3 regions of the Streptomyces sp. NPDC048370 genome follow, and region 1 is predicted to be linked to each of the others. Evidence: riboswitches for the same ligand, from Rfam matches in the RefSeq annotation. Region 1 holds a riboswitch; each other region holds the start of a gene.

Region 1 (6,976 bases):
CCTCCGTCAGGCAGGCGTCGTACGTGAGCAGCCCGAGCGACTCGGAGTTGCCGAGGATCGCCACGCGCGGCCCGGTCGGCAGCGGCTGGCCCGCGAGGAGCAGTCCCGCGTCGACGAGCTCGGTGACCGTGTCGACGCGGATGACTCCGGCCTGCCGGAGCAGCGCGGAGACCGTGGCGTGCGGGATCCGGGTGACCGGCACCCGGTGTCCCGGCGGCGCGCTCCCGCTGTGGCGCGCGCCCTTGACCACGACGACGGGCTTCACCGCCGCCGTGCGCCGGGCCAGCCGGGTGAACTTGCGCGGGTTCCCGATGGACTCCAGGTACAGCAGGACGACGTCCGTCTCCGGGTCGTCGTACCAGTACTGGAGGAAGTCGTTGCCCGAGACGTCCGCCCGGTTGCCCGCGGAGATGAAGGAGGAGATCCCGGCGCCGTGCCGGTGCAGCCCGGCCAGGAGCGCGATTCCGATCGCGCCGGACTGGGTGAAGAGCCCGATCCGCCCGGTGGCCGGCGACTGCGGCGCGAGCGAGGCGTTCAGCCGGGCGTCGGCCGAGGTGTTGATGATCCCGAACGCGTTGGGCCCGATGATCCGCATCCCGTACGAGCGGGCCTGCCGCACCAGTTCCCGCTGCCGGTCCCGCCCCTCCCCCGACCCGGTCTCCGCGTACCCGGCCGAGAGCACGACGAGGCCCCGCACCCCGTGCTCCCCGCAGTCGGCGACCGCCTCCGGCACGCGCTCGGCGGGTACGGCCACGATCGCGAGGTCCACCGGTTCGCCGATGTCCCCGACGGAGCGGAAGGCCGGCACCCCGTCGAGCGTGCCGGTCTCCTCGGGGAGCGCGCGGTTCACCGCGTACGTCCGTCCGGTGAACCCGCCCTCCAGGAGGTTGCGCAGGACCGTCCGGCCGACCCCGCCCGGGGTGCGGCCGGCTCCGACGACGGCGACCGAGCCGGGGGTGAGGAGCCGCTGCACGGAGCGGGCCTCCGCCCGCTGCTCCCGGGCGCGCTGCACGGCGAGGGAGCGGTCGGTGGGCTCCAGGTCGAGGTGGAGCCGTACGGAACCGTCCTCGAAGCTCCGCTTCTGGGTGTACCCGGCGTCCGTGAAGACCTTGATCATCTTGGTGTTGGCGGGCAGCACCTCCGCCGCGAACCGCCGGATGTCCCGCTCGCGCGCCACCGCCGCGATGTGTTCGAGCAGCGCGGAGGCCACGCCGCGCCCCTGGTGGGCGTCCTGGACCAGGAAGGCGACCTCGGCCTCGTCGGCGGGCGCGGGGGCGGGCATCCCCCGGTCGTCGATCCGGTCGTACCGGACGGTGGCGATGAAGTCGTCGCCGACCGCCGCGGCGAGGCCCACCCGGTCCACGAAGTCGTGATGGGTGAAGCGGTGCACGTCCTTGGCGGAGAGCCGGGGGTAGGGAGCGAAGAACCGGTAGTACTTCGACTCGTCCGAGACCTGCTCGTAGAAGCTGACCAACCGGTCGGCGTCGTCGGCGGTGATGGGGCGGATGCGCGCGGTGCCGCCGTCGCGGAGGACCACGTCCGCTTCCCAGTGGTCGGGGTAGTCGTGTTCCGGTTGTTCCGGCCGTTCCGACGCGCTCTGCATGGGGCAAGCGTACGGCCGGGGTACGACACGAGCACCGGTCGCGCGGCACGTGTGCACCATGCAAGGTAGGGAGGACCGATCGGCCCTGGAACAGGGGCCGAAGGTCGGCGTCGAGCACACCGCAACCCGTGAGAGACTGGTCTAGACAACCCGCTTGAGACTTGAAGGGCAACACCATGGCTGAGCGCCGCGTCAACGTCGGTTGGGCCGAGGGCCTGCACGCCCGCCCCGCCTCCATCTTCGTCCGTGCCGCCACGGCCTCCGGCGTCCCCGTGACGATCGCCAAGGCCGATGGCAACCCGGTGAACGCCGCGTCGATGCTCGCGGTGCTCGGTCTGGGCGCGCAGGGCGGCGAGGAGATCGTGCTCGCTTCGGACGCCGAGGGTGCCGAGGTCGCGCTCGACCGTCTGGCGAAGCTGGTTGCCGAGGGGCTCGAGGAGCTCCCCGAGACCGTCTGACGGATTTCCGGCCGGATCGACGTCCGGGCGAATTCGCGGGAAGCCGCACACGCCGAAATGACGGCGGGTGCGGCTTTTTCCTTTTCCGAACCATTCCGCTGCCATCGGGACGGCACGGTCCGCACAACTCCGCCGGGGCAGCGCAAACAAAGCCCGTCGAATTCCAGCTCTTTGTATACGGCCCGCTCGTTAATTCCGGCCGCTCGCGATGTTGACGACGTGTTGCGAACTCCTCACGCGCCCTCCGCGCCGCGGCCGCTCGTCCCGGTCGGGGCGCTTCAGCCGGTGCAGCAGCAGGGAGCGTTCGGCGTGCAGCGCGGTCAGGGCGCGGGCCCGTTCGGCGTCGCCGCGTGCCACCGCGTCCACGATCGCACCGTGCTCCGCCCAGGCCTCGACGGGCTGGGCGGGGGCCTCGACCGCGTACATCCAGGCGATCTTGTGCCGCAGCTGGGTGAGCAGGGCGGTGAGCGTCGGGCTGCCCGAGGCCTGCGCCAGGGTCTCGTGGAACCAGCCGCCCAGCGAGCGCAGATCGTCCCCCTGGCCGCGCCTGGCCCGCTCCTGACCGAGTCTGACCAGGCCGCGCAGCACCTTGAGGTGCGCCTCGGTGCGACGTTGGGCGGCGCGGGCCGCACCGAGCGGCTCCAGCAGCGACCGCATGTCGAGGAGGTCCGCCGCCTCCTGCTCGGTCGGCTCGGCCACGTGGGCTCCCGCGTGACGGCGGGTGATCACGAAGCCCTCGGACTCCAGGGTGCGCAGCGCCTCGCGGACCGGGACGCGGGAGACTCCGTACCGGCGGGCCAGCTGCTCCTCGGTCAGCCGGCTGCCGCGCTCGTAGACGCCGGTGACGATGTCGTCCCGAATCGCCGTGCACACCGAGTGCGCGGGAATGCGCATGATCGACCTCCGCCTTAATACGCGCGAAACCGGTTCTCCGGTGACTCTATTGCAGCGGGGCGGTATTTCCGACGGCTCCTCAGGAACCATGGATATCTTTTGGTCAGCGAAAAGCCCCGGCTCAGTACGAGCCGGGGCTTTTCTGACGTGCGGTGGGGGACCTCGCCGGACGGTCAGACGTTCACGCCGCGGGCGCGCAGGTACGCGACCGGGTTGATGTCGGAGCCGTACTCGGCGGTGGTGCGGGCCTCGAAGTGGAGGTGCGGGCCGGTCGAGTTGCCGGTCGAGCCCGAGATCCCTATCTGCCGGCCCGGGGTGACGGTCTGACCGACGGAGACACTGATGGCCGAGAGGTGCCCGTACTGGGTGTACGTGCCGTCGTTCATCCGGATGACGATGTTGTTGCCGTACGCGCCGCCCCAGCCGGCCTCGACGACGGTGCCGGAGCCGACGGAGACGACCTTGGTGCCGTAGGCGGCGTGGAAGTCGACGCCGGAGTGGCTGCCGGAGGACCAGAGGGAACCGCCGGTCTTGTAGCCGGTGGAGACGTACGAGCCGGCCACGGGGAGCTGGAAGGAGTTCAGGCGCTTGCGCTCGGCCTCACGGGCGGCGCGCTCCTTGGCCTCGCGGATCTCCTTGGCGCGGGCCTCCGCCTTGCGCTTGGCCTCCGCCTTGGCACGGGCCTCGGCCACGCGCTTCGCCTCGGCCTCGGCGGCCTCGCGCTCCTGGGCGGCGGCCTGGGCGTCGATGGTGTCGGCGAGGGCGTTGTCGGCGACGACGACCTGGGTCAGGCCGGTGTCCTCCAGGGAGGGGGCGTCCGTGTCGACGGCGAGCGCCGGGGAGGCGAGGGTGCCGATGACGCCGGTGGTGGCGAGGGTCGCGACGCCGGCGAGGCCGGCGCTGCGGCGCGCCAAACGGCTCGGACCACGATGCTTCCCGGTGGCACGGGTGAACGCCATGTAGTGGCTGATCCTTTCCTTCCTTCTCGCCTACCGGGTTAGCTGACGGGTTCGGAGCAGGAAGGTCTCCTACGGGCCCCTCCGCACGGGTGCGAAGGCGTCCGATTCACCCCAGGGACTTCGTGTGGGTCCCCGGCTCCCCAGGCTCGCGCCTGACGGGGACTCGGCGATGACTGTCCGATGCCACGGATGTGGCGGGTGCAACTGGCGAACAGCCGGACCGACGCTATGCGGACCGTCTTTCAATCACCAAACAGACACGCCAGTTTGTAAGACATGCCACAGGGCATACGGCCACCCTCTCTGGCAATACGGACAAAGAGGAGGACCCCGACGTACTGTGACGTCGGGGTCCTCGCATGCCACCGGAGCGCGGCGGCGGTCGGCCCAATCAGCCGGTGACGACGGTCACTTCACCGATGCCGAGGGCGCGCACCGGCTCCTCGATCTCCGCCGCGTCACCCACGAGCACGGTGACGAGCCGGTCCACCGGGAAGGCGTTGACGACGGCCGCCGTCGCCTCCACCGTGCCGGTCTCGGCCAGGCGCGCGTACAACTGCGCCTGGAAGTCGTCCGGGAGGTGCTGCTCGACCTGGTCGGCGAGCGTCCCCGCGACGGAGGCGGCGGTCTCGTACTTGAGCGGCGCCACGCCCACCAGGTTCTGCACGGCGACGTCGCGCTCGGCGTCCGTCAGGCCCTCGGCGGCGAGGGTGCGCAGCACCTTCCACAGGTCGTCAAGTGCAGGACCGGTGTTGGGGGTGTCGAAGGAGCCGCTGATGGCGAGCATCGAGGCGCCGTGGCCCTGGCCGTCGGAGCGCAGGACCTGGCCGAAGGCCCTGACACCGTAGGTGTAGCCCTTCTCCTCGCGCAGGACGCGGTCCAGGCGGGAGGTGAGCGTGCCGCCGAGGCAGTACGTGCCGAGGACCTGGGCGGGCCAGACGCGGTCGTGCCGGTCGGCGCCCACGCGGCCGATGAGCAGCTGGGTCTGGACGGCGCCCGGGCGGTCGACGATGACCACACGGCCGGTGTCGTCGGCCGTGATCGGCGGGACGGGCCGGGGCTCCGCGCTGTTCCCCGTCCAGGCGCCCAGCGACTCGGCGAGGACCTTGTCCAGGTCCACGTCGGTCAGGTCGCCGACGACCACGGCGGTGGCCGTGGACGGCCGGATGTGCGCCTGGAAGAAGGCGCGGACGGCGTCGGCGTCGATCGCCTCGACCGTCTCCTCGGTGCCCTGACGCGGCCGGGACATACGGGACTCGGCCGGGAACAGCTCCTTGGAGAGCTGCTTGGCCGCCCGGCGGGCCGGGTTGGCCGTCTCGTGCGGGATCTCGTCGAGCCGGTTGCGCACCAGGCGCTCGACCTCGGTGTCGAGGAACGCCGGCGCGATGAGGGCCTCGGAGAGCAGCCCGAGCGCCTTGGGCAGCCGGGAGACGGGAACCTCGAGGGAGACCCGTACGCCCGGGTGGTCGGCGTGCGCGTCGAGCGTGGCGCCGCAGCGCTCCAGCTCGGCCGCGAACTCCTCGGCGGTGTGCTGGTCGGTGCCTTCGGAGAGGGCACGGGCCATGATCGTGGCGACCCCGTCGAGGCCTGCGGGCTCTGCCTCCAGCGGGGCGTCGAAGAAGATCTCGACGGCCACGACCTGCTGGCCGGGGCGGTGGCAGCGCAGCACCGTCATGCCGTTGTCCAGGGCTCCGCGCTCCGGGGCGGGGAAGGCCCAGGGCTTGGCCGTACCCGGCTCCGGCTGCGGGTGGAACGTCATGCTCGTCAAAGACGCGGCAGCGTCGGTCACTGGTCCGCTCCCTCTTCCTCGTCGCTGTCGCTCTGCTCGGCGTCGCTCTGTTCGGCACCGGTGGGCTCGTAGACCAGCACCGCGCGGTTGTCCGGGCGCAGCCGGGCCGCGGCGACCTCCCGCACCTCCTCGGCGGTGACGTCCAGGACCCGGTTGACGGCGGTCAGGGCGAGCTGCGGGTCGCCGAACAGGACCGCGAAGCGGCACAGTTCGTCGGCGCGGCCGGCGACCGTGCCGAGCCGGTCGAGCCACTCGCGCTCCAACTGGGCCTGGGCGCGCTCCATCTCCTCGGGCGTCGGGCCCTCGGCGGCGAACCGGGCCAGCTCCTCGTCGACGGCCGTCTCGATCTCGGGGACCTCGACGCCACCGGACGTCTTGACGTCCAGCCAGCCCAGCGACGGCGCGCCGGCCAGACGCAGCAGGCCGAAGCCGGCGGCTACGGCCGTGCGGTCACGGCGCACGAGCCGGTTGTGGAGCCGGGAGGACTCGCCGCCACCGAGGACGGTCAGGGCGAGGTCGGCGGCGTCGCACGCGCGCGTGCCGTCGTGCGGGAGGCGGTACGCGGCCATCAGCGCGCGGGCCGGGACCTCCTCCTCGACGACCTCACGCAGCTGCTCCCCGATGGTGTCGGGCAGCGCGCCGTCGCGCGGGGGCAGCTTGCCGTCGTGGGACGGGATGGAGCCGAAGTACTTCTCGATCCAGGCAAGGGTCTGCGCCGGGTCGATGTCGCCGACGACCGAGAGGACCGCGTTGTTCGGCGCGTAGTACGTACGGAAGAAGGTCCGCGCGTCCTCCAGCGTCGCCGCGTCCAGGTCGGCCATGGAGCCGATCGGCGTGTGGTGGTAGGGGTGGCCCTCGGGGTAGGCGAGGGCGGTCAGCTTCTCGAAGGCCGTGCCGTAGGGCACGTTGTCGTACCGCTGACGGCGCTCGTTCTTGACGACGTCCCGCTGGTTTTCCATGGACTCGTCGTCCAGGGCGGCGAGCAGCGAGCCCATGCGGTCCGCCTCCAGCCAGAGCGCGAGCTCCAGCTGGTGGGTGGGCATGGTCTCGAAGTAGTTGGTGCGCTCGAAGCTCGTCGTGCCGTTGAGCGAGCCACCCGCGCCCTGCACCAGCTCGAAGTGTCCGTTGCCGTGGACCTGCTTCGAGCCCTGGAACATCAGGTGCTCGAAGAGGTGGGCGAGGCCCGTGCGGCCGGCGACCTCGTGGCGGGAGCCGACGTCGTACCAGAGGCACACCGCGGCGACCGGGGTCAGGTGGTCCTCGGAGAGCACCA
Region 2 (6,976 bases), on a different contig from region 1:
TCAACTCGGCCTGTCCGTGCGCCGGTTCGGCCAGCCGGAGCCGTACCCCGGACGCCGACTCGACCACCAGCGGATCCGCACGGCCCGGCATGGGGCCGTACGGATGCCAGACGTGCGCCCGGTCCAGGGCCAGCAGTTCCTCGTTACGCATTCGGCGCGAGGTCCGTTCCGGCGCCACGACGGCGCACGGCCACCAGGTCGGTCCGGGCGCCCGGCACCTCGGCCGGCGCGGCCTCCGTGGCCGCCTCGGGCTCCGGCGCGTGGCCACCGCACGGCCCGCAGCCGCCGCCCGCCTCCGCGTGCGAGCCGCAGCCCCCACCGGCCCCGGCCTCCGTCTGCGAGCCGCAGCCCGCCGACGCCGCCGAGCCGCATCCGCCGGCCGCGCCCGCCGCCGCGGCGAGGGCGTCCGCGCGGTGCTTCGGGAGCGTGGTCGTGCCCGCGCCCTCCACCTCGAAGCCCGCGTCGGCGATCATGTCCAGGTCTGTCTTGCCGGCCTGGCCCTCGCTCGTCAGGTAGTCACCGAGGAAGATCGAGTTCGCGATGTGCAGCGCGAGCGGCTGCATCGAGCGCAGGTGCACCTCGCGCCCGCCCGCGATCCGGACCTCGACGTCGGGGCAGACGAACCGGACCATCGCCAGGATCCGCAGGCAGCGCTGCGGGGTGAGGTTCCACTCCTTCGCCAGCGGCGTGCCCTCGAACGGGATCAGGAAGTTCACCGGCACCGAGTCCGAGTCCAGCTCACGGAGCGCGTAGACGACGTCGACCAGGTCCTCGTCGCTCTCGCCCATGCCCGCGATCAGACCCGAGCACGCCGACAGACCGGCGGCGTGCGCCTTCTGCACGGTGTCCACCCGGTCCGCGTAGGTGTGGGTGGTGGTGATCTCCCCGTACGTCCCCTCGGACGTGTTCAGGTTGTGGTTGTAGGCGTCGGCGCCCGCCTCGCGCAGCCGCTCCGCCTGGCCGTCCGAGAGCAGCCCCAGACAGGCGCAGACCTCGACGCCCTCGTTCTGCTCCTTGATGGCCTCGATCGTCCTGCCGACCCGCTCGACGTCCCGGTCCGTCGGCCCCCGGCCGCTCGCCACCAGGCAGACCCGCTTCGCTCCGCCCGCGACACCGGCGGCGGCCGCCTGCGAGGCCTCGTCCGGCTTCAGCCAGCTGTACTTGAGGATCCCGGTCGTCGCACCGAGCCGCTGCGAACAGTACGAGCAGTCCTCGGGGCAGAGCCCGGACTTCAGATTGACGAGATAGTTCAGCTTCACGCGCCGCCCGAACCACTGGCGGCGCACCTTGCCCGCCGCGGCCACCACGTCGAGCAGTTCGTCGTCGGAGGTCGCCAGTACGGCGAGCGCTTCTTCACGGCTCGGCAGCTCTCGCCGCAGCCCCTTGTCCACCAGCGTGTTCAGCAGGTCCATAAGGGCTGATCCTCGCCTACGGCACACCTCGCGGCCAAGGAGGATCTGAACAAACGCGCCGGTTTGACGTGTGTGGATGGCCACACCCTGTCCCCGGGCGCCGACGGTTAGGGTCTGTGCGCTGCCTACAAAAGGATCTGCCCCATGCACCGGGACGAGGACACCCGCCGGACCCCGTTCGACTGGACCGACGCCGAGGCGCGCCGCCGCACGGAGGCGGGGCTCGTCCGCACCCTGAGGCCCCGGTCCGCCGAGTCGGAGCTGCTCGATCTGGCGAGCAACGACTACCTCGGCCTGACCCGCCGCCCGGAGGTCACGGAGGCGGCCGCCGAGGCGGCCCGCCGCTGGGGCGCGGGCGCCACCGGCTCCCGTCTGGTCACCGGCACCACCCGGCTGCACGCCCGGCTCGAAGAAGAACTCGCCGCGTTCTGCGGCTTCGAGGCGGCCCTCGTCTTCTCCTCCGGCTACGCCGCCAACCTCGCCGCCCTCACCGCCCTGAGCGGCCGCGACGCGCTGATCGTCTCCGACGCGGGCAACCACGCCTCGATCGTGGACGGCTGCCGGCTCTCGCGCGCCGAGACGGCCGTGGTCCCGCACGCCGAGCCCGAGGCGGTACGCAAGACCCTCCGGGCCCACCCGGACCGCCGGTCGCTCGTGGTCTCCGACTCCGTCTTCTCGGTGGACGGCGACCGGGCCCCGCTGCCCGAACTGGCCGAGGCCTGCCGGGCCCACGGCGCCGGGCTCGTCGTGGACGACGCCCACGGTCTGGGCGTCCTCGGCGACGGCGGCCGGGGCGCCCTGCACGCCGCCGGGCTCGCGGGCGACCCGGACGTGGTCGCCACCCTCACCCTCTCCAAGTCGCTGGGCAGCCAGGGCGGAGCGGTCCTCGGACCGGCCCGGGTCGTCGAGCACCTGGTCAACGCGGCCCGTACGTTCATCTTCGACACCGGACTCGCCCCGGCGGCCGTCGGCGCCGCCCTGACGAGCCTGCGGCTGATCCAGGGCGAGCCCGGCCTCGCCGCGCGCGCCAGGACCGTCGCCACCCAGCTGCACGGCCTGCTCACGGAGGCCGGTCTGACCGCCGTGCGCCCGGACGCCGCCGTCGTCTCCGTCCGCGCGCCCTCGCCCGATGCGGCGCTGCGATGGGCCGCCGACTGCCGTGAGCAGGGGATCGTCGTCGGTTGCTTCCGGCCGCCGTCCGTCCCCGACGGCATCTCGCGGCTGCGGCTCACGGCCCGCGCGGATCTGACGGACGCGCAGATCGAGCAGGCCGTCGCCACGATCGTGCGGACCGCGCCCCCTTCCCACTGACCGGGACCCAAATACGTGCTCTCGTAGCAGAGTTCACCGCTTCGAGCGACAAATATGCACATATCTTGGTGGATCGCCGCCCAGGCGGACACGATCGGTGGCAGTCTGACGCGAAGTGCAAACCGGGCCGGGCCCGGTGGGAAAGGGACAGCGTCGCCATGGCAGACCACCAGGAAGCAACCGTCACTCTGCCGAGCGATCCCGCCTCGGTGTCCGCCGCCCGGAGATATGTCGCCGACGTCCTCAGCGGATGGGGGCTCGCGGGCGGCAGCGACACCGCGGACACGGTCCGGCTGATCGTCTCGGAGCTGGCCACCAACGCCGTCCAGCACACCTTCGGACAGTCGCCGACCTTCACCGTCGACGTCCGTCTGGAGCGCGAGGAGCAGCTCCACATCGGTGTCACCGACAGCCATCCCCGCTGGCCGAAACGGCTCCCGGCGGCCGTGCAGCAGGACAACGGACGCGGGATGGTCATCATCCGCATCCTGACGGCCGAGGCGGGCGGCCGGCTCTCGGTCACCCCGACCGACGAGGGCGGCAAGACGGTCTGGATCAACCTGCCCTGGACCGCTTCCGCCTCGGCTTCCGCCTCAGCCTCCGTCTCTCCGAACTAGGCGCGAACCAGGCGCGAGCCGGGCGCCGCCTGAGCGCCGCCTAGGCGCGGGCGAACCCGCCGCGCAGCAGCGTACGCAGCGAGGCGGCAGCGGGGCCCGATTCCTCGCCCCGGTGGGCGACCGAGATCGTCCGGCGGAACGAGGTCGGCTCCAACGCCCGTACACCCAGCGGCGAAGCCGTCATCGACGCGACCATCTCCGGCAGTACCGCCACCCCGAGACCCGCGCTGACCAGCGCGCAGACCAGGGCGTAGCCCGGCGTACGGCACACCACCGACGGTGTCGCACCCGCCCGGGCAAGGGCGCCCTCCACGCCCCGCCGCGACGGATGGTCCGGCGCGCTGCTGATCAGCGGCCGGCCCGCGAGGTCCGTGATCGGCAGCCGGCCCGAACCCTCCGCCAGGACATGGCCGGGCGCCGTGACCAGGACCAACTCCTCCACGAGGAGGGGCTCGAGCTCGACGCCCGGCGGCAGCGGTGCCGGCTCGGCCGGTTCGTAGGTGTGGGTCAGCGCGAGATCCACCTCGCCCGCCGCCACGGCGTGGACCCCGGCAGGCGGCTCGTACTCGGCGACCGTCAGCTCCACGTCCGGGTGGGCCCGGCGGAAGGCGCTGAGCACCGGTGGCAGCAGATGGATGCCCACGGTGGTGAAGGTGCCGACCCGGAGCCGCCCGCCCGACAGACCGCTGAGCCGGGCCAGCTCATGGCGGGCCCGGTCCATCTCGTCCAGGACCCGGCGCGCCCGGGTGACGAGGAGCTCGCCCGCCGGAGTCAGCCGTGCGCCCCGGTGGTGCCGGACGAGCAGCGCGGCGCCCGCCTCCCGCTCCAGCTTGGCGAGCTGCTGGGAGAGCGCGGGCGGGGTGTAGCCGAGCCGGGCGGCGGCCCGGGTGATCGAGCCGTCCTCGGCGACGGCCACCAGTGCCGCGAGCCGCACCAGATCCTGCATAAAGCATTCCTTTGGCCAGACCCAGAAGATCGTGTCTACACACTAAAGGCTCACGGCGGGCACGCTGGGGTCATGGACGGACAGCTGATCGCCTTCATCGGGGTCGCGGCGGGCATGGTGGCCATGCCGGGCGCGGACTTCACCGTCGTCGTACGCAGCGCTCTCGCCTCGCGCCGGGCGGGGGTGGCCTGCGCCGTGGGTGTGGCGGGCGGGCTCCTGGTGCACACCGCCCTCGCGGTGGCCGGGCTCGCGGCCGTGCTGATCGCCGTACCGGCGCTCTATCGCGCGCTGCAGATCGTCGGCGGCGCGTACGTCCTCTACCTCGGCGTGCAGGCGCTGCGCGGCGCGCTGCGGGCGTCGGCGGGTGAGCCGTCGGCGGACACGGCGGGGGAGCGGGCGGTCGGACGGGCGTTCCGTCAGGGCTTCCTGACCAACGTCCTCAACCCCAAGGCGCCCGTGCTCTTCCTGAGCCTGCTTCCGCAGTTCGTGCCGGAGGGCGCCGCGGTGCTGCCGCGGACCCTGCTGCTCGCGTCGATCGTGGTGCTGCTGGCCCTGCTCTGGTTCCCGCTGGTGGCGGTCCTGGTGGACCGGCTCGGCCACCGGCTGCGGCGGCCCCGGACGGCCCGGACCGTGCAGGGGGTGACGGGCGGCATGCTCGCCGCGCTCGGGGTGACGTTGCTGGTGTCACCGGGACACTGACCCTGCTGGGGCGAGGGGTGCGGCGGCGCCACCGCACCCTCCGCTCGCGACGATCGGACGGGGCGTCAGCGCACCCGGCCGTAGTACACCTTGGACGACCAGATCTTGTCGAGCTTCACCCAGGACCCCGACTTGGGCGAGTGCCAGATCTTTCCGCTACCCGCGTAGATCCCCACGTGGTACACCCTTCCACCCGAGTGGAAGAAGACCAGGTCCCCCTTCTGCCTGCTGGACGCGGAGATGTGCCGGGTCTTGTTGTACTGCTGCTGCGCGGTACGGGGCAGCGACTTGCCCGCCTTCTTGTACGAGTAGAGCGTGAGCCCCGAGCAGTCGAACCGGGTGGGTCCTGACGCTCCGTACTTGTAGGGCGATCCCTTCTTCGAAGCCGCGATGTTCAGCGCCTTGCCGGCGTACGACGTCGCGGCCTGGGCCTCCGGTGCGGCTCCTGGTGCCAGCATCGTGCCGCCGAGAGCGGCGAGGGTGAGAGCCGAGACGGCTCCGGCCCGGGACAGCATGGACGGGACATGAATCTGCGCAGTCATGCGCAACCCTTCGTCAGCCGCCTGTGAAGGATGACCTGTCGGGTTCGGGCTGGCGAAGTTGCCCGGCCGCGGTCGCGGCTTCACCCCGAGGAACGGCCCCACTGGCCGGCCGTCCCGTACTGCTCGGGTCCTCCACTCCTGCCGATCCACTCCTGTCGACCAGACATCCGGGACAGCGGCAGGACTCGGCGTCCGCCCGGACCGCCCCGCCGCGGTGGCGGGGGCTTGTCGTCGTGAGGGATCTTGACCCACAACACAGGCGAAATCCGAGCCGAAACGGCGTTATGTGAGGCTCCTCACGACTGATCCATTCGGGTGGACAGGCATGTTTCGTGATCGTCGGAGGTTTGGCCGACGAGTCCCGGACCAGGGGTGGAACGCCCGATTCCGCCAGATGCGTACACCTGTTGCGCAACTCACCCCGCACATATGTCGATTCGTCGACTACGCCGAACGGGGGAGCGATTCCGTGGCCGCGCTGCTCCGTGTGGACCTCGACACGACACGGGAGAATGTCAACTCGCCGGTGTCTCCGGGACAGTGACGCGACCCGACCTACGCTCCCCGTCCAACACCCGCAGCGCACGGGCCAATGTCTCCGCGTGCACCTCGCTCTCGCCGCGCGTATGCATCGCCGTCAGCGCGTCGCGCAGGGCGTTCACCCGCCCCACCAGCGCCTGGGCCGCGCGCAGCGCCCCATACGTATGCGAAGCCCTGGATGGATTGATACGGCCCAGCAGATCGACCACTTCGAGATAGGCGTCGATGAACTCGCCCTCGGCGCGCGTCAGGGCGGGCAGCGGTGGCAGCTCGGGAACCATCGGACGCTCACCTTCCCCCGGCGCCGCCCGACGCCCCTCGGTTCTGAATCACGTGGTCCACCAGGCCGTAGGCGGTGGCCGCCGGCGCGTCGAGGACGGTGATCCGGTCGATGTCGGCGTCGATCCGCTCGTGGCTCTGTCCGGTGTGGGTGACCAGCATCCCGGCCAGCATCGCGCGCAGCCGCATCAACTCCCGTGCCTGGATGTCGAGATCGCTCGGCTGCCCCTGCAACGGCTCGTCCGTCGTGGGCTGCTGGAGCACGACCCGGGCGCCGGGCAGCGCGAGCCGCTTGCCGGGCGCGCCGGCCGCGAGCAGCACGGCGGCGGTCGAGACGGCCTGGCCGAGACAGGTGGTCTCCACGTCGCAGGTGACGACCTGCATCGTGTCGTAGATCGCGGACATGGCGCTGATCGAACCGCCGGGGGAGTTGATGTAGAGCGAGATGTCCCGGTCCGGATCGGCGTACTCCAGATGCAGGAGCTGCGCGATGACGTCGTTCGACGAGGTCTCGTCGATGGGGGTGCCCAGGAAGACGATCCGTTCCTCGAGCAGCTTGGAGTACGGGTCGAGGGTCCGGCTCCCGAAGCTCGTGCGCTCCGTGAACTCGGGCAGGACGTAGCGAGCGTG
Region 3 (6,976 bases), on a different contig from region 1:
TACACCTGATGAACAACCTGCTGTCCGGCGCCCAGCTGCCCGGCACACCTCTGCCCGGTACACCTCTTCCCGGCACCTCCCTGCCCGGCACCGGAACACCCGCGTCCGGCATCCCGCTGTCCTTCGCCGCGCAGACCGTCGGCAACACCCCCGTGCTGTGGGTCGACGACGGCTACTGGGCCAAGCTCGAAGGTTTCAACTTCGGCGGCATCAAGGACCGCGCCGCTCTCCACATGGTCGAACAGGCCCGCCGCCGCGGTGAGCTGCGGCCCGGCGCGCCGATCGTCGAGTCGACCTCCGGCACCCTCGGCCTCGGCCTCGCGCTCGCCGGAGTGCTGCACGGCCACCCCGTCCATGTCGTCACGGACCCCGGTCTCGAACCGATCGTCGAGCGGATGCTCGTCGCCCACGGCGCCAAGGTCCACGTCGTGGCGGAGCCCAGCCCGCAGGGCGGGTGGCAGCAGGCGCGCATGGGCCGGGTGGCGGAGCTCCTGGTGAGCCTCGACGGAGCGTGGTGGCCGAACCAGTACGGGAACCCCGACAACCCCGAGGCGTACGGGGGGCTCGCCGCCGAGCTCTCCGCGCAGCTCGACCGGGTCGACGTCCTGGTCTGCGCGGTGGGGACGGGCGGGCACTCCGCGGGCATCTCCCGCGCGCTGCGGGCCACGTCCAGCCCCGCCCTGGAGCTGGTCGGCGTGGACAGCGTCCGCTCCACCGTCTTCGGCCTGCCGGCCGGCGAGCGGCTGATGCGCGGGCTCGGCTCCTCCATCCACCCCGGCAACGTCGACCACGCGGCCTTCGACGAGATCCACTGGGTCGGTCCTGCGGACGCGGTCCGGGCCGCCCGGCGGCTGGCGTCGCGTCAGTTCGTCACCGGCGGCTGGAGCGTGGGCGCGGTCGCGCTGGTGGCGGGGTGGCTGGCCCGTACCCGGCCGCGCGGAACGCGGATCGCGGCCGTCTTCCCCGACGGGCCGCAGCGGTACTTCGACACGGTCTTCAGCGACGAGTTCTGCGCGGCCCACGGCCTGCTCGACGGCCCGGTGCGCGAGGAGCCGGCGGCGTACGAGGGCGATGCGACGGTCGACGGCTGGACCCGCCGGGTCCTGGAGCGGGTCCGATGAGCACCGAGGTGTCGACCCCCGCCAAGGGCGGGATCTGGCGGCAGAGCCGTACCTTCGAACCGGCGGTACGGCTGCTCTTCCTCAACCAGCTGACCATCAATCTCGGCTTCTACATGCTGATGCCCTACCTCGCCGCGCACCTCTCGGACGGGCTCGGCATGGCGGCCTGGGCCGTCGGGCTCGTCCTCGGCGTACGGAACCTCTCCCAGCAGGGCATGTTCCTGATCGGTGGGGCGCTCGCCGACCGGCTCGGCTTCAAGCCGCTGATCGTCGCCGGCTGCGCGCTGCGGACGGTGGGCTTCGGGGCGCTCGCGTTCGCCCAGTCGCTGCCGGTGCTGATCGCCGCCTCGGTGGCGACGGGTCTGGCGGGGGCGCTGTTCAACCCGGCGGTGCGTGCCTACCTCGCGGCGGAGGCGGGGGAGCGGCGGCGCGTGGAGGCGTTCGCGCTGTTCAACACGTACTACCAGGCCGGGATCCTCCTCGGGCCGCTGGTGGGGGTGGCGCTGACGGGGGTGTCGTTCCGGCTGACGTGCACGGTGGCGGCGGTGCTGTTCGCCGTACTGACGCTGGTGCAGCTGTGGCACCTGCCGGTACGGGAGAAGACGGCGGAAGCGGCGGCGGAGGGACGGGCCGCGGAACCGGGGGCGGAAGCAGCTGCGGAACCGGGGACGGAACAGGCGGCGGGCCGGGGGCAGTTCCGTACCGTCCTCGCCAACCGCGTCTTCTGGCTCTTCTCGCTGGCGATGACCGGCTCGTACGTCCTGTCCTTCCAGGTCTATCTGGCGCTGCCGCTCGCGGCGGACAGTACGGCGGTGACGACCGCGCTGTTCGTGGTCTCCGCGCTCGTGGCGCTTGCGGGTCAGCTGCGGATCACGGCCTGGTGCGGGCGGAGACTGAGCCGGGAGCGGTGTCTGGTCCTCGGCCTTGTGCTGATGGGCACCGCCTTCCTGCTCCCGGTCGCCGTGCCCGGGGTCGTGGGCCTGCTCCTGTGCTCGGCGGCCCTGGCGGTCGGGAACGCGGTGCTCTACCCGTACGAGATGGACACCGTCGTCGCCCTCGCGGGCGGGCGGTGGGTGGCCACGCACTACGGGCTCTACAACACCGTCTGCGGGATCGGGATCACCCTCGGGAACCTGGGGACGGGCGTGCTGCTCGATGTGACCGGGTGGTCGGTGACGCCGTGGCTGGTGCTGTGCGGGGTCGGCCTCGGCTGCGCGGCGGCGGTGGGTGCCCTGGCGCGGGGCGGCCGACTGCGCGCGTAACCCACTTGGCCGAGCGGGGGTCGCCACGCGGCGCGGCTCCCGCCACCCTGGGGAGGGCGCGGTACCGTCCGTCGCCGTGCCGTGTACGGACCGGGCAGGAGAGCACAGGTGGGGCAGGGCCAGGGGAAGGGGCAGGGGCGGGGGCAGGGACCGCGGGGAGCCGCTCGGGGAGAGGCGAACGGGCGGGCGAACGAGCGCAGGAGCGGGCGGCCGGACCGGCGCAGGACCGGGCGGACGGACCGGCGTAAGAACGGGCGGACGAACGGGTCGGCGCACGGGTCGGTGAACGGGCGGGCGAACGGATCGGCCAACGGGACGGCGAACGGGTCGGCCAACGGGCTCGGGTCGCGGGCGCCGCGCGGGCGGGCCGAGCAGGCCCGGCGGTTCATCCGCGCGCTGCCGCCTCTTGTGATCCTCGGCGGTGTCGTCTTCGACCTGTCCACTCCCGCCGCGTACACCGCCTCCCCGATGTTCTCCGCCGCGCCGCTCATCGCCGCCCCGTTCTTCTCCATGCTGACGACACTGCTCACCGGCATCGCCGCCGTCGTCGCCAGCATCGGGCTGCACGTGTACAACCACACCACCGACGAGGTCCCCGCCCTCACCGAGACACTGACCGTCCTCACCGTCTCCGTCCTCGCCCTGCTGATCAACCGGGTCGTACGGCGCAGCGGTGAGCGGCTCGCCTCGGCGCGGGTGATCGCGGAGACCGCGCAGAAGGCCGTGCTGCCGACGCCCGCCGAGCGGATCGGCGGGCTCCATGTCGCGGCCCGGTACGAGGCCGCGCAGGCGGACGCGTTCATCGGCGGCGACCTGTTCGCCGTCCAGGACACGCCGTACGGGGTCCGGCTCGTCGTCGGTGACGTGCGCGGCAAGGGGCTCGACGCGGTCGAGGCGGTCGCCGTCGTGATCGGCGCCTTCCGGGAGGCGGCGGAGCAGGAGGCGAGCCTCGAAGGCGTCGCGCAGCGCCTCGAACGGGCGCTGGCCCGCGAGGGCACCCGCCGCGACGGGCTCGACGCCTTCGAGGGGTTCACCACCGCCGTACTGGCCGAGATCCCGCGCGGCGACGGGCGGGTACGGGTGGTCAACCGCGGCCACCCCGAGCCGCTGCTGCTGTACGCGGACGGGGGCCTGGCGCTCCTGGAGCCGACCGAACCGGCGCTGCCGCTCGGCATGGGCGAGTTGGCCGCCTGGCCGGACCGGGCCGACGAGGTCCCGTACCCGCCGGGCGCCACGCTGCTCCTCTACACCGACGGGCTCTCCGAGGCGCGCGACGCGGACGGGGCCTTCTACGAACCGGCCGAGCGGCTCGCAGGGAGGATCTTCCCGGGGCCGGAGGAGCTGCTGGACGCGCTCGTCGACGACGTCCGCCGGTTCACGGGCGGGGGTTCCACCGACGACATGGCGCTGCTGGCCGTGAGCCGCCCCGCAGCGGGCCAGCCGGAGCGGCGCCGCACGATGCCCGTGGTGCCGTGACCAGTGCCGCCGACAGTGCCGTGACCATCCGTAGTGGAGGGGTACCACTCCGATAACAATTGACGCACCGTCAGTTCTGGGGTGTCGTTCGGGGTCCGTACTGAAGCGAGGTCAAATCGGGCTGTACCAGCTCAATCGCGGAAATGATCAACCGGAACGGCTTGGAATCCGGCCCTCGTGTCTATTAACGTTCGATAACGCAGCGCGGTCGTCCCAGCCGTCGTAAGAGACGGCACCGTGCGCACGCGCCGAATCCTGAAAGGGAACCGGGGAACCACTACTTGGGGTGAATCGGGCACCTTCGCACTCGTGCGGAACCGCTCGTAGGAGACCTTCCTGCTCCGAACCCGTCAGCTAACCCGGTAGGCGAGAAGGAAGGAAAGGAGTGCGCCTCCGTGGCGTCCAACAGCCCTGCCCCCGAAGGCCTTTCTGACGGGTTCAACGCGTTCGGTGCCCGTGGTGCCGCCGGGACGGACGACGACGCGGCGACGTGGGGGGAGTGGAACCCCACCGAGGACTCCCTGCGCCAGCAGGCCCGTTCGGGTGGCCGCCACCGCGTCGTGAAGCAGCGCTCCGGCTTCGCCCGCTCCTCCACCGTCCTCGGTGTCGGCGTCATCGCGGCCGTCGGCGCGGGCGGCATGGCGACCGCCAAGGAGAAGCCCCCGGTCTCGATATCGCTCCCCGACCTCGACCTGCCGGACGCCTCCGAGCTGCCCGGCGTCGGCGAGTTCATCTCCGACGAGGACGGCGCGGACGGTACGGACTCCGGTACGACCAACCCGCAGCCGCTCACGGCCACCCTCGCCCTGCCGGCCGGCGACGTCGAGAAGACCTCCGGCGCCGAGTCCGCCTCCGCCTCCGCCTCGACGGCCGACGCCGGCGAGGCGCTGCGCGCCCGCATCCTCCAGCAGGCCGAGCAGCAGCAGGCCTCCGCCGACGCAGCCGAGAAGGCCGCGGCGGAGAAGGCGGCCGCGGAGAAGGCCGCCGTCGAGGCGGCGGCCAAGGCGGACCAGGCCGAGAAGGAAGCGGCCGCGGCGAAGAAGAAGGCCGAGGAGGAGGCGGCGGCGAAGGCCGAGGCGGAGCGCCTGGCGAAGCTCGCCGCGAGCTACTCGCTGCCCACGTCCTCGTACACGATCACCTCCACGTACGGCCAGTCCGGCTCCATGTGGTCCTCCGGCCAGCACACCGGCCTCGACTTCGCGGCGCCCACCGGCACGCCGGTCAAGGCGGTGCACGGCGGCACGATCAAGTCGGCGGGCTGGTCCGGCTCGTACGGCTACCGGATCGTCCTGGAGCTGGAGGACGGTACGGAGGTCTGGTACGCCCACCTGTCCTCGATGACGGCGAGCGTCGGCCAGTCCGTGGGCACCGGCGACACGATCGGGCGCGTGGGCGCGACCGGCAACGTCACCGGCCCGCACCTGCACCTGGAGGTCCACACCCCGGGCGGCGCGGGCATCGACCCGGCGGCCTGGCTGGGCAGCAAGGGCCTCTCGGTCTGACGCGTACGCGTCCCCGCCTCTCGGTCCGACGCGGGGACGCGACCTCACAGCCTGACGCCAGGGCGCGTCCCCGGCCTCACGGTCCGACGCCGGCCCGCGCGTCCCCGGCCTCACGGTCTGACGCCGGCCCGCGCGTACTCGGCCTCACGACTCCGGCAGCCCTGACGGCACCCCCCGGACGTCAGGGCTGCCGGAATACCCGTGTCCGGGGCAGTCGTTGTAACGTCCCATGACCTCTCTTCGCCCGCTGGGCAATTCCGATCTGCACGTCTTCCCCCTCGCGCTGGGCGGCAACGTCTTCGGCTGGTCCGCCGACCAGGAGCAGTCCTTCGCCGTCCTCGACGCCTACACCGCCGCCGGCGGCAACTTCGTCGACACCGCCGACATGTACTCCGCCTGGGCCGAGGGCAATCAGGGCGGCGAGTCCGAGACGTTGATCGGCAAGTGGCTGGCCACCCGGGGCAACCGCTCCGAGGTCGTCGTCGCCACGAAGGTCGGCGCCCACCCCCAGTACAAGGGGCTCGCCCCGACCACGATCAAGGCCGGCGTCGAGGAGTCGCTGCGCCGCCTCGGCACCGACTACATCGACCTGTACTACACGCACTTCGACGACCCGACCGTCCCGGTCGAGGAGATCGTCACCGCGCTCGACCAGCTGGTGAAGGACGGCAAGGTGCGCGCCGTCGCCGCCTCCAACATCTCGGCCGAACGGCTCCAGGCCTCCCTGGACTTCGCCGAGGCCGAGGGCCTCGCCCGCTACGTGGCCCTGCAGCCGCACTACAACCTGCTCTCGCGCGACACGTACGAGGGTGAGCTCCTGGCCACCACCGAGCGGGCCGGGCTCGCCGCCGTCCCGTACTTCGCGCTGGCGTCCGGCTTCCTCACGGGCAAGTACCGCGCAGGGAAGACCGTCGACAGCGTCCGCGCCGAGGGCGCCGCCGAGCACGCCGAGACCGAGCGGGGCCGGCGGATCCTCGCCGCGCTCGACACGGTGGCCGAGGCGCACGAGGCCGAGGTCGCCACTGTGGCCCTGGCCTGGCTCGCCTCCCGCGCGACCGTCGTCGCCCCGATCGCCTCGGCCCGTACCGTCGACCAGCTCCCGGCGCTCGTCGCCGTGGCCGACCTCCGCCTGACCCCGGCGGAACTGACGCTCCTGACGGAGGCCTCGGAGGCGTAGGCCCCCGAAGCCTGGGATGACGGGCCGTCCCTAAAGGGAGCCCTTAGCTCCGGTACGGGTTGTAGCCGCCGTAGTCGAGGTACTGCGGCGGCGCCCACACCCGCCCCGTCGCCCGCGCCGCGTACGTGAGGGCGGGCGAGGCGACGGGCTTGCGCTGCCAGAGGTGGTGGAGCAGCTCCTGCTCGCGCGCCATGAAGTCCGGGTCCGGCGCGCCGCGCTGGGCGCGGTGGCGCAGGAAGGCGAGGGTCGTCGCGAACGCCTCGTACTCGCCGACGGCGGTGGCGGCCGGCGGGCCGTACGTACGGCGGGCGAAGTCGCGGGCAAGGGAGCGGGCTCGCATCGAGGAGAGCGCGAGCGGTTCGGCGGGCGAGAGCCAGCCGGCCGCCGCGTACGCCGGGAGCTGCCCGGATATCGTGCGCAGCTCGCGCTGCCTGCTCC

The links. A riboswitch is a leader RNA that binds a small molecule or an ion and turns the genes downstream of it on or off. The one in region 1 is predicted to bind cyclic di-AMP.
Positions count from the first base shown of each region.
Region 2: another riboswitch for cyclic di-AMP. It lies ahead of ACGFYP_RS27955 (C40 family peptidase); the one in region 1 lies ahead of ACGFYP_RS31920 (M23 family metallopeptidase).
Region 3: another riboswitch for cyclic di-AMP. It lies ahead of ACGFYP_RS07345 (M23 family metallopeptidase); the one in region 1 lies ahead of ACGFYP_RS31920 (M23 family metallopeptidase).

Region 1 covers NZ_JBICYI010000020.1:117,542-124,517, reverse strand. The annotation lists gene ACGFYP_RS31935 (GNAT family N-acetyltransferase) at 1-1,603, opposite strand, end outside; gene ACGFYP_RS31930 (HPr family phosphocarrier protein) at 1,780-2,061, shown strand; gene ACGFYP_RS31925 (GntR family transcriptional regulator) at 2,251-2,955, opposite strand; gene ACGFYP_RS31920 (M23 family metallopeptidase) at 3,129-3,914, opposite strand; cyclic di-AMP (ydaO/yuaA leader) riboswitch at 3,927-4,093, opposite strand; gene ACGFYP_RS31915 (M16 family metallopeptidase) at 4,306-5,673, opposite strand; gene ACGFYP_RS31910 (pitrilysin family protein) at 5,700-6,976, opposite strand, start outside.
Region 2 covers NZ_JBICYI010000015.1:66,191-73,166, reverse strand. The annotation lists gene ACGFYP_RS27985 (adenosylmethionine--8-amino-7-oxononanoate transaminase) at 1-151, opposite strand, end outside; gene bioB (biotin synthase BioB) at 144-1,412, opposite strand; gene ACGFYP_RS27975 (8-amino-7-oxononanoate synthase) at 1,557-2,723, shown strand; gene ACGFYP_RS27970 (ATP-binding protein) at 2,882-3,340, shown strand; gene ACGFYP_RS27965 (LysR family transcriptional regulator) at 3,381-4,286, opposite strand; gene ACGFYP_RS27960 (LysE family translocator) at 4,359-4,985, shown strand; gene ACGFYP_RS27955 (C40 family peptidase) at 5,051-5,527, opposite strand; cyclic di-AMP (ydaO/yuaA leader) riboswitch at 5,531-5,728, opposite strand; gene ACGFYP_RS27950 (hypothetical protein) at 6,043-6,348, opposite strand; gene ACGFYP_RS27945 (ATP-dependent Clp protease proteolytic subunit) at 6,356-6,976, opposite strand, start outside.
Region 3 covers NZ_JBICYI010000003.1:19,803-26,778, reverse strand. The annotation lists gene ACGFYP_RS07360 (PLP-dependent cysteine synthase family protein) at 9-1,121, shown strand; gene ACGFYP_RS07355 (MFS transporter) at 1,118-2,383, shown strand; gene ACGFYP_RS07350 (PP2C family protein-serine/threonine phosphatase) at 2,666-3,859, shown strand; cyclic di-AMP (ydaO/yuaA leader) riboswitch at 4,096-4,243, shown strand; gene ACGFYP_RS07345 (M23 family metallopeptidase) at 4,255-5,361, shown strand; gene ACGFYP_RS07340 (aldo/keto reductase) at 5,591-6,538, shown strand; gene ACGFYP_RS07335 (PrsW family intramembrane metalloprotease) at 6,582-6,976, opposite strand, start outside.